DNA from 2 places in the Lentilactobacillus curieae genome. Region 1 is predicted to be linked to the other one. Evidence: riboswitches for the same ligand, from Rfam matches in the RefSeq annotation. Region 1 holds a riboswitch; the other holds the start of a gene.
The links. A riboswitch is a leader RNA that binds a small molecule or an ion and turns the genes downstream of it on or off. The one in region 1 is predicted to bind lysine.
Positions count from the first base shown of each region.

Region 2: linked by a shared signal. The riboswitch ahead of PL11_RS06395 (amino acid permease) and the one ahead of lysA (diaminopimelate decarboxylase) in region 1 are both predicted to bind lysine.

Region 1 covers NZ_CP018906.1:1,118,194-1,122,831, forward strand. Annotated here, with positions in the region: gene dapF (diaminopimelate epimerase) at 1-21, opposite strand, end outside; gene PL11_RS05280 (aspartate kinase) at 37-1,389, opposite strand; lysine riboswitch at 1,599-1,780, shown strand; gene lysA (diaminopimelate decarboxylase) at 1,887-3,191, shown strand; gene dapD (2,3,4,5-tetrahydropyridine-2,6-dicarboxylate N-acetyltransferase) at 3,211-3,921, shown strand; gene PL11_RS05295 (N-acetyldiaminopimelate deacetylase) at 3,926-4,638, shown strand, end outside.
Region 2 covers NZ_CP018906.1:1,341,697-1,346,334, forward strand. Annotated here, with positions in the region: gene PL11_RS06385 (phosphatase PAP2 family protein) at 1-499, shown strand, start outside; gene PL11_RS06390 (GNAT family N-acetyltransferase) at 544-1,053, shown strand; lysine riboswitch at 1,116-1,292, shown strand; gene PL11_RS06395 (amino acid permease) at 1,386-2,861, shown strand; gene PL11_RS06400 (tagatose 1,6-diphosphate aldolase) at 2,995-4,038, shown strand; gene PL11_RS06405 (deoxynucleoside kinase) at 4,122-4,638, shown strand, end outside.

The sequences.
Region 1 (4,638 bases):
AACTTTTTGTAGTTGTGTCATAGCAAATCCTCCGAATTAATTAAAAAAGTGATTGTATATTTCTTTGATTGATGTGTCGGCGTCAGCCTCTTGAACCCCAATCATGATTGAGATTCTTGAAGCACCTTGGTTGATCATGTGAACAGCGATTTGGTTATCGGCCAGTGGTTTGATGATGTTTTCGATCGTCCCAATTCTGGCACGCATTCCTTCACCGACCACCATAATGATTGCGTAATCGTCGATCCATTCCATGTCATCTGGTGAAACAGCTTCCTGAATGTCAGCACACATTTTCTTTATAGTTTGGCCATCGAGTTGGCTTTTGTCAAAGATTATTGTCAGGTCATCGATTCCTGAAGGCATGTGTTCGTATGATACACCGTACTTGTAGAGAATGTCTAAAATTTTTCTAGTAAATCCAACTTCTTTGTTAAGCAAATACCTGTGCAGATACAATGCAGCGAATCTGTTTGAAGCTGTGATTCCAGTAACTGGTGACTTGATTTCTAGTTCATCTTCGGGAACGATTAAGGTTCCGTCTGCTTCAGGGTTATTGGTATTTTTAACGTTGATGGGAACTTGCCCTTGAATAGCGGGGATGATGGCCTCGTCATTGAATACAGAAAATCCAGCATAGGAAAGCTCTCGCATTTCCCTGAAAGTCATTTTGTTGATTGGTAACGGATCCTTTACGATTTTTGGATTAGCAGCGTAGATTGCATCTACATCAGTAAAGTTTTCGTAGAGATCGGCTTTTAATCCTCTAGCTAAAATAGAGCCAGTAATATCTGAGCCGCCGCGTGCAAATGTTGCGATTTCACCATTTTTGGTAAAACCGAAGAAACCTGGGAAAATTAATCTCTCATTGCCAATTTTAATTTTGGCTAAATTAGTATATGTTTCTTCATCGACGGATGCGTTGTTGGGATTATCAGTTAGGATGATTCCGGCTTCACTTGGATCAACAAACTTGGCTGGCTGACCAAGTGCAGTTAAGCAAGCAGCGAATAGCTCAGCGTTTAATCTTTCGCCATGGGCTTTAAATGCAGCCATCAGGTATTCATCGTTTGGGTATTGCTTAGTTGGCAGTGCGGCTAGTTTTTGATTGATGTTATCAAGAACTTCACTAGAAACTGAGAATTCTTTACCGATATCGCTATATCTAGCAAAGATTTGCTGCTGGATTTCAGCATATGGTTGGTTTGCAATGACAGTTTCAGCGAATTTGATCAATAAGTCAGTGACTTTGATGTCACCATCAAACCGTTTTCCAGGAGCAGACGTAACTACCACCTGACGGCTTGAATCACTGGAAATAATATCAATTACTTTGCGGAAATGGTCGGCATCAGCTAATGAGCTGCCCCCAAATTTGACGACTTTCATAACGTGAGATTCTCCTTTAGTGCATATTCGTTGCAAATATTTGAAATTGTTAAGGAGAATTCTAGCATTTCTAATTTAATTATCAACTCACAACTTGTCTAAAACACGGTCTTATTCGCCGCATTAAGTAGAAAAAAAGAAAATATTGCGTCTGTATAAAAATTAGAAGTTGACTAAACATGAGATTTATTATAAACTTTTAATAATTTAAAAAGTATAGAGGTTGCGACCAACAACAGTAATTAGTAGAGCTACTGCTTTAGCTGAGAAACTAACGAAAGGGGCGGTCGCCGAAGCACTAAGCCTTGCAGGGCTCAGTAAGCTGGGACGTAGTTTAATAGACTGCGGACTGTCGCAGCGGATACGTCGGCTGCGGGGCGCTATCGACAAACGATAAAAGAATGCATAAATTTCTTAGATCCTTTTGTTTTTAGCGTAAAACAAAAGGATCTTTTTTTATGCCCCGAACGACAAGCTGTATACACTTGGAGGCCATTATGTCAGAAGAAAATCAACCATATCAGATTAATGAACAAGGACACGTAGCAATTGGAGGGGTCGATACTTTAGACTTAGCTAAGCAATTTGGCACACCATTAGTTGCCTATGATGTTAGTGCCATTCGTAACCAAATTCATCACTTCCAAAGTGTTTTTGAAGATAATCATGTTAGCTATGAAGTCAGCTATGCTAGCAAGGCTTTTGCGTCAATTGCAATGTTTCAAGTGATTAACGAAGAGGGCGGCCACATTGATGTTGTGTCTGGCGGCGAACTATATACGGCAATCAAAGCTGGTTTCCCGATGGAACGCGTCAGCTTCCACGGTAATAATAAATCAGCAGCTGAATTAGAGATGGCAGTCGATAACCACGTTGGAGTGATCATGTTAGATAACTTCCACGAAATTGAGGTATTACAATCGATTCTTCATGAGAAACAAGCAACCATCAACGTAATGTTGCGAGTAACCCCCGGAATTTCGGCTCACACCCATGAGTACGACCAAACTGGTCAAGTTGATAGCAAGTTTGGTTTTGATATTCAAAGTGGTCAGGCTTTTGAAGCTTTGGAAAAGGTATTAACCATCGATTCGATGAACATGCTTGGAATTCACGCTCACATCGGCTCACAAATCTTTGAGGTTAATGGATTTGAAATGGCGGCTAAGAAGTTGATTGATACCTTAGCTGAATGGAAGTCGAAAAATGGCTATGAAGCTAAAGTGCTTAATGTCGGTGGTGGTTTTGGAATTCGCTACACCGAGTCAGATGATCCAATTGCCCCAGAACAATTTGTTGATGCAATTGTTAAGACGGTGAAGGCTGAGTCAGCAGAACGGATGCTTACCACCCCAGCCATTTGGATTGAACCTGGACGCTCAATCGTTGGCCCTGCTGGATATAATTTGTACACTGTTGGATCAAGAAAGGACGTTCCGGGCATTGAGCCATATGTAACGGTTGATGGGGGAATGGGTGACAATATCCGGCCGGCACTTTACCAAGCAGATTACGAAGCAGTCTTGGCAAGTGACCCAACTAAAAAGCCAGACGAAACTGTTCGTGTCGCTGGTAAGTATTGTGAATCGGGCGATATTTTAATTAAGAATCAGCCGTTACCAGCAACCCATCCTGGTGATGTGCTAGTAATGCTTGCCACCGGAGCGTATGGATATGCAATGGCATCGAACTATAATCGGAACCCCCGCCCCGCAGTTGTTTTCTGTGAGAACGGTGAAGCCAAACTAGTAATTAAACGTGAGACGTTTGCTGACCTAGTTGCTCGAGACCTAACAATTTAATGAGGAGTTTTTATATATTATGGAAGAAATGAACGCACAAGAGATTATTGAATACATCGGAAACGCTGATAAGAAGACCCCTGTAAAGGTTTTTGTTAAGGGTCAATTGAGTAACTTAGAGGTACCCGAAACAATTAAAGCATTCGTAGAAACCAAAACTGGCGTATTGTTTGGTGACTGGAGTGACGTTGAACCATTTTTAAAGCAAAATTCCAGTGCAATTAGCGACTACGAGGTTGAAAATAACGCAAGAAACTCAGCGGTCCCATTGTTAGACCTTAAGAAATTCAATGCCAGAATTGAACCTGGAGCAATTATTAGGGACAAAGTAAGCATTGGTGACAACGCAGTTATCATGATGGGGGCAATCATCAACATTGGTGCTGAGATTGGTGCCGATTCAATGATTGATATGGGAGTTGTTCTTGGTGGACGAGCAATTGTTGGTAAGCATTCACACATCGGCGCCGGTGCAGTTCTTGCAGGAGTAATTGAACCTGCCTCAGCAAAACCAGTTCAAATTGATGACAATGTATTAGTTGGTGCCAATGCAGTAGTAATCGAAGGGGTTCATGTTGGTGAAGGCGCAGTGGTTGCTGCCGGATCAATCGTAACTTCAGATGTTGCTCCCCACACTATGGTGGCTGGAGTTCCCGCTCGCAAGATTAAGGATATTGACGAAAAGACAAAATCAAAAACTAGCCTTGAAGACGATTTAAGAAAGTTGTGATCTAATGGCCCAACTAACTGACGAAGAATTAATTCAAATCAGAAGGCATTTACACCAAATTCCTGAGCTTGCGATGCACGAAACACAAACTCATGACTACTTAATAGAAGTAATTAGCAAAATGAATCTTGAACATGCTGAAATTCGGGAACAACTTCCGGATTTACCAACGGCAGTGTTAGTACGAATCGAAGGTACCAACCCACAAAGAACCATTGGTTACAGAACAGATATTGATGCATTACCGGTTTCTGAACAGACTGGGTTACCATTTTCTTCAACGCACCCAGATGTAATGCATGCTTGTGGGCATGACATTCACATGACGGTTGCACTTGGGGTGCTAAATCACTTCTTAGAGCATCAACCAAAGGATAACGTGGTGTTCTTCTTTCAACCCGCTGAAGAAAGCGAAAACGGCGGTAAGGTTGCCTATGAGCAGGGAGTCTTTCAGGGAAAGTGGCAACCGGATGAATTTTACGGTTTGCATGATAATCCAGACTTACCTGCAGGGGCGATTGGTTGCCGGATGGGAACTTTGTTTGCAGGAACAACTGAGGTCAACGTTGATTTTCACGGAAAGAGTGGTCACGCTGCCTTTCCGCAAAATGCTAATGATATGGTGGTTGCTGCCTCGCAGTTTATCAACCAAGTTCAGACAATTATTTCCAGAAGCATTAACCCGATTGAAAGTGGGGTTGTGACTTTTGGGTTAAT
Region 2 (4,638 bases), 220 kb from region 1:
CTACACAATGATTTCTTTCTTAGCAAGTCCTAAGTTGGATATCTTCTGGATATTGGTGATTGCCTTCTTTCTTTGGGGATTTAAATATAAGATTCCAGCGTTATTTGCAATTTTTACCCTTGGAGTCGGCGATATCATCGGTTTCATCATTAAAAATGTAGTTAAGCGTGACCGACCACCATTGCATATGGCTGCAGACGATGGCTATAGTTTTCCAAGTGGTCATGTTTTGGGAATCTTCATTGTTTTAGCAATTATCTGGATTTTCGTGGTACCGATTATTAGTCGAGCATCGGTTCGGGTGATTATTAGATGCCTTATCGTAATTGCTTTGATTTTGGTAATGTTCTCACGGGTATATCTCAATGCACATTTCCCAACTGATACAATTGGGGCAGGCTTTGTTGCCTATACTTGGTTGCAATTAGCCGAAATCTTGTACGCCGGATATGCGCCAAGGCTTAAGCAAATTAGTTTTATTTCAAATTCAAAGATTTAATAGTGAGGCGGTGACGCCTCTTTTTTTATCGGGTGGTGAGTTAATTGATCGATAAATTTACGGTGGGAACAACCTTAGTCAGGCCAATGGAAGTAAGGGATTTTGAGCGAATCAATGAGTTGAGAAGCGATTCTCAGATAGCAAAAGGCACTGGCTTGAATTTGGTAAGTAGTGAATACTCAGTTCCTACGTTTACCAGGGAATTGCAACTGTCTGATACCTACGCGATTGTTGTTGATGAACAGGTTCAAGGAGCGATAATATTGAATGAAGTCGTGGGTGAGTTTGGTGATGTTGATAAAAGCCGCAAGGAGTTGAGTTATTATTTGAACCCAGTATTGTGGTCTCGTGGCATTATGACCCAGACCTTGGGTGAATTGTTTAAAAGAATTGGTGAAACACAAACTGAAACCGTTCAGGCTGAAGTGTTTTCAGAAAATGTTAAGTCAACTGCACTTCTTCATAGACTGGGGTTCACAAAATTAGCCACCTTGGTTGATCCATTTGCTCTGAAAGAAAAGGTGATTTATGAGCTATCATTACAGAAAAAGTAACATGATTTGTCAAAGAGCATTTTCTGGAGTAAACTAGCAGTTATAAAATTTTAATAAATAATATTCGAAGTAGAGGCGCGTTTATTAAGAGTATTTTTCAGGAACTTGAACAGAAGTGATGACTGGAATTGAAAGGGATAATCGCCGAAATTGCTAATTGCGTTTCCAATTAGTGGTTGGGTCTTAACTTAATAAGTTAAGGACTGTCGTGGTGTTTGCTACGGAGTGCTATCAAGATATTGAAACCTAAAGATCTTCTTCAATATTCTTGTGGAAGGTCTTTTTTGTGCTTTTAACTCTATGATGCTTTGAAGGATTGGGAGAGAGTTTTTATGAGTGATAATTCTAATGATCAGGTTAAACGGGGATTGAAGTCCCGCCATGTTTCAATGATTGCCTTAGGAGGGTGTATTGGAACGGGGTTGTTTGTTGCCAGTGGTTCTGCAATTAGTACCGCAGGGCCCGGTGGTGCTTTGGTTGCATATGGTCTGATGGGAATGATGGTTTACTTCTTGATGACTAGTCTGGGTGAAATGGCAACCAATATGCCGATTTCAGGATCATTTGCTGCTTACTCAGCTAAGTACGTTGACCCAGCCCTAGGATTTGCGATGGGATGGAATTATTGGTTTAATTGGGCAATAACTGTTGCTGTTGATGTAAGTACCGTTGCGTTGGTTATGAAGTTTTGGTTGCCAAATATTCCATCATGGATTTGGAGTGCGTTAGCGTTAGCCTTGATCTTCTTGATTAATGCAATGTCAGTTAAGACGTTCGGTGAAACTGAATTCTGGATGTCATTGATCAAGGTTGTAACCATTATCATCTTCTTGGTGGTTGGTTTGCTTACCATCTTTGGAATTATGGGAGGCCACTTCATTGGCCTACGTAATTTCACAGTTAAGGATGCACCGTTTGTTGGTGGAATCTCACCGATCATTTCCGTGTTCGTGGTTGCCGGGTTCTCGTTCCAAGGAACCGAGCTTGTCGGGATTACTGCTGGTGAGTCGCAAGACCCTTCACACAGTGTGCCAAAGGCAATTAATGAAGTTTTCTGGAGAATTATTTTATTCTATATCCTGGCCATTGCTGTAATCGCAGCAATCTTGCCATATACTAGTCATTCGTTGCTTGGATCTGACGCTTCTGATATTGCAATTAGTCCATTTACTTTGGTTTTCCAACGGGCTGGTCTTGCAGCAGCAGCCAGTGTGATGAACGCAGTTATTTTGACATCAGTTATCTCATCAGCTAATTCAGGGATGTACGCATCTACTAGAATGCTCTACTCACTTTCAAATAGTGGGTATGCACCAAAGGTATTAGGAAAGACGGGTTCAAACGGAATTCCATACAACGCTTTGTTGGTTACGACGTTTGTTTCATTGTTAACTTTCGTTTCAAGTATTGCTGGTCCACAAATTTACATGTGGTTAGTTGCTGCATCTGGTTTGACTGGATTTATTGCTTGGTTCGGAATCGCAATTTCTCATTACCGTTTCAGACGGGCATTCGTCAAGCAAGGCCATGATTTAAGTGAGTTGAAGTATCATGCTAAGTGGTTCCCATTTGGCCCTGTACTTTGTCTGATTTTGTGTTTGTTGGTTATCATCGGTCAAAACCCTGATGCCTTTGCATCCTTTGATTGGAAGCAAATCTTAGTTACTTATATGAGTGTTCCTTTGGTTGTTGTGCTTTATGTAGTTTATAAGATTAAGAATCATACTAAGGTTATTCCATTGGATAAGGTTGACGTCAGCCCTTCACACGAAGAGGAAGATTTATCAAAATTAAACGATAAGAATTAGTGAAATCAAAAATCGGTCTATTCCATAATGGAATAGACCTTTTTCTTTTTATAGGCGTTACCATTGACGTTCTTGAATGGTTTGGGTAAAATTGCTGTTAATTGGTATATTTAACAAACAGGGGTGATTTTTAATGACAAAGTACATGTCAAAAGGAAAATACGCAAGAATGAATAAGCTGGTTAATGACCACGGGGTAATTGATGCTCTGGCTTTGGACCAACGCGGTTCATTAGTTAAGGCAACAAAAAAAGCTGCTGAGGATGCTGGCAAGCTTTGGTCAATGGATATGGTTTATGATTTTAAGGAAACCGTTTCTGAAGTTTTAAGTCCATTAAGCTCTGCAATTTTGCTGGACGAACAAATGGGATTCAAAGGAATTGAAGCAAAGTCTGAGGACACTGGATTAATTATGTCGTACGAAAAGACTGGTTACGATGCAGACACACCAGGAAGATTACCTTCATTGATTTCGGAACAATCAGCACAGATTATGATTGATAACGGTGCGGATGCTTTAAAAGTTTTGATTTACTACAATCCAAATGATCCTGATGAGATCAATGATCAAAAGAGGGCATTTGCAGAACGTTATGGTACAGAGGCGATGGCTGCCGAAGTTCCAACCTTCTTTGAAATCGTTACTTATGATGATCGCCTTGCATCCGATTCACTTGAATTCGCTAAGTTAAAGCCAGAGCTAGTTTTGAAGTCAATGAAGGAATTTACTCAGGACAAATACCACATTGACGTTTTGAAGATGGAAGTACCATTCAATCCTAAGTTCATCAAGGAATGGAATGCTGATCTTGATGAGGCTGCTTATTCTGAAGCAGAAGCTCAGGGATACTTGAAACAACTAGGTGAAGAGGCAACACGACCATTCATCTTCTTAAGTGCGGGTGTGCCTATGGATACCTTCCAAAGAGAATTGAAGCTGGCAGGGGATGCTAAGGTGCCATTTACTGGTGTTCTAAGTGGTCGGGCAACCTGGATTGACGGAATCAATATTTTTGTTAAGGATGGCCGTGACGCGCTTGTTGACTGGTTGAAGAACCGTGGTACTAAGAACGTGACTGGTTTGACAGAAATTCTTAACCAAACTGCTATTGCTTGGTATGATGTTTACGGCGGTAAGGATAACATCGAGGTAGTGGATGTCTCGAATTTGAAATAGTTAATACAAGATATTGATAACCTTATTTGAAACTAGTACAATATATTGTGTTAATTAATATTTCGAATAAGGGGAATTTATACATGCTTGTACTAGCCGGAACCATTGGCGCGGGAAAAACTTCTTTAACCCAAATGTTATCAAAACACTTGGAAACCCCAGCCTATTATGAATCTGTTGATAATAACAAGATCTTGCCACTGTTTTATGAAAATCCAAAAAAGTATGCTTTTTTACTGCAAATCGATTTTTTAAATCGACGGATGGAAGATATTAAACGTGCTTGGAAAGATGGTCAAAGCGTTATGGACCGTTCTATCTTTGAAGACTCACTGTTATTCCATTTGAACGCTGACTTGGGTCGCTCTACTGATACCGAGGTTCAAATCTACGATTCATTATTGCAAAACATGATGCAAGAAATGCCTAATTCAAAGCATTCAAAGAACCCTGATTTGTTAATCCACATTAATATTTCTTTCGATACAATGCTTGATCGAATCAAAAAGCGTGGCCGTCCATACGAACAAATTGAGACGGATCCTAGTTTGTTCCAATACTATAAGGACCTTAATTCTAGGTACTCAAATTGGTATGAAC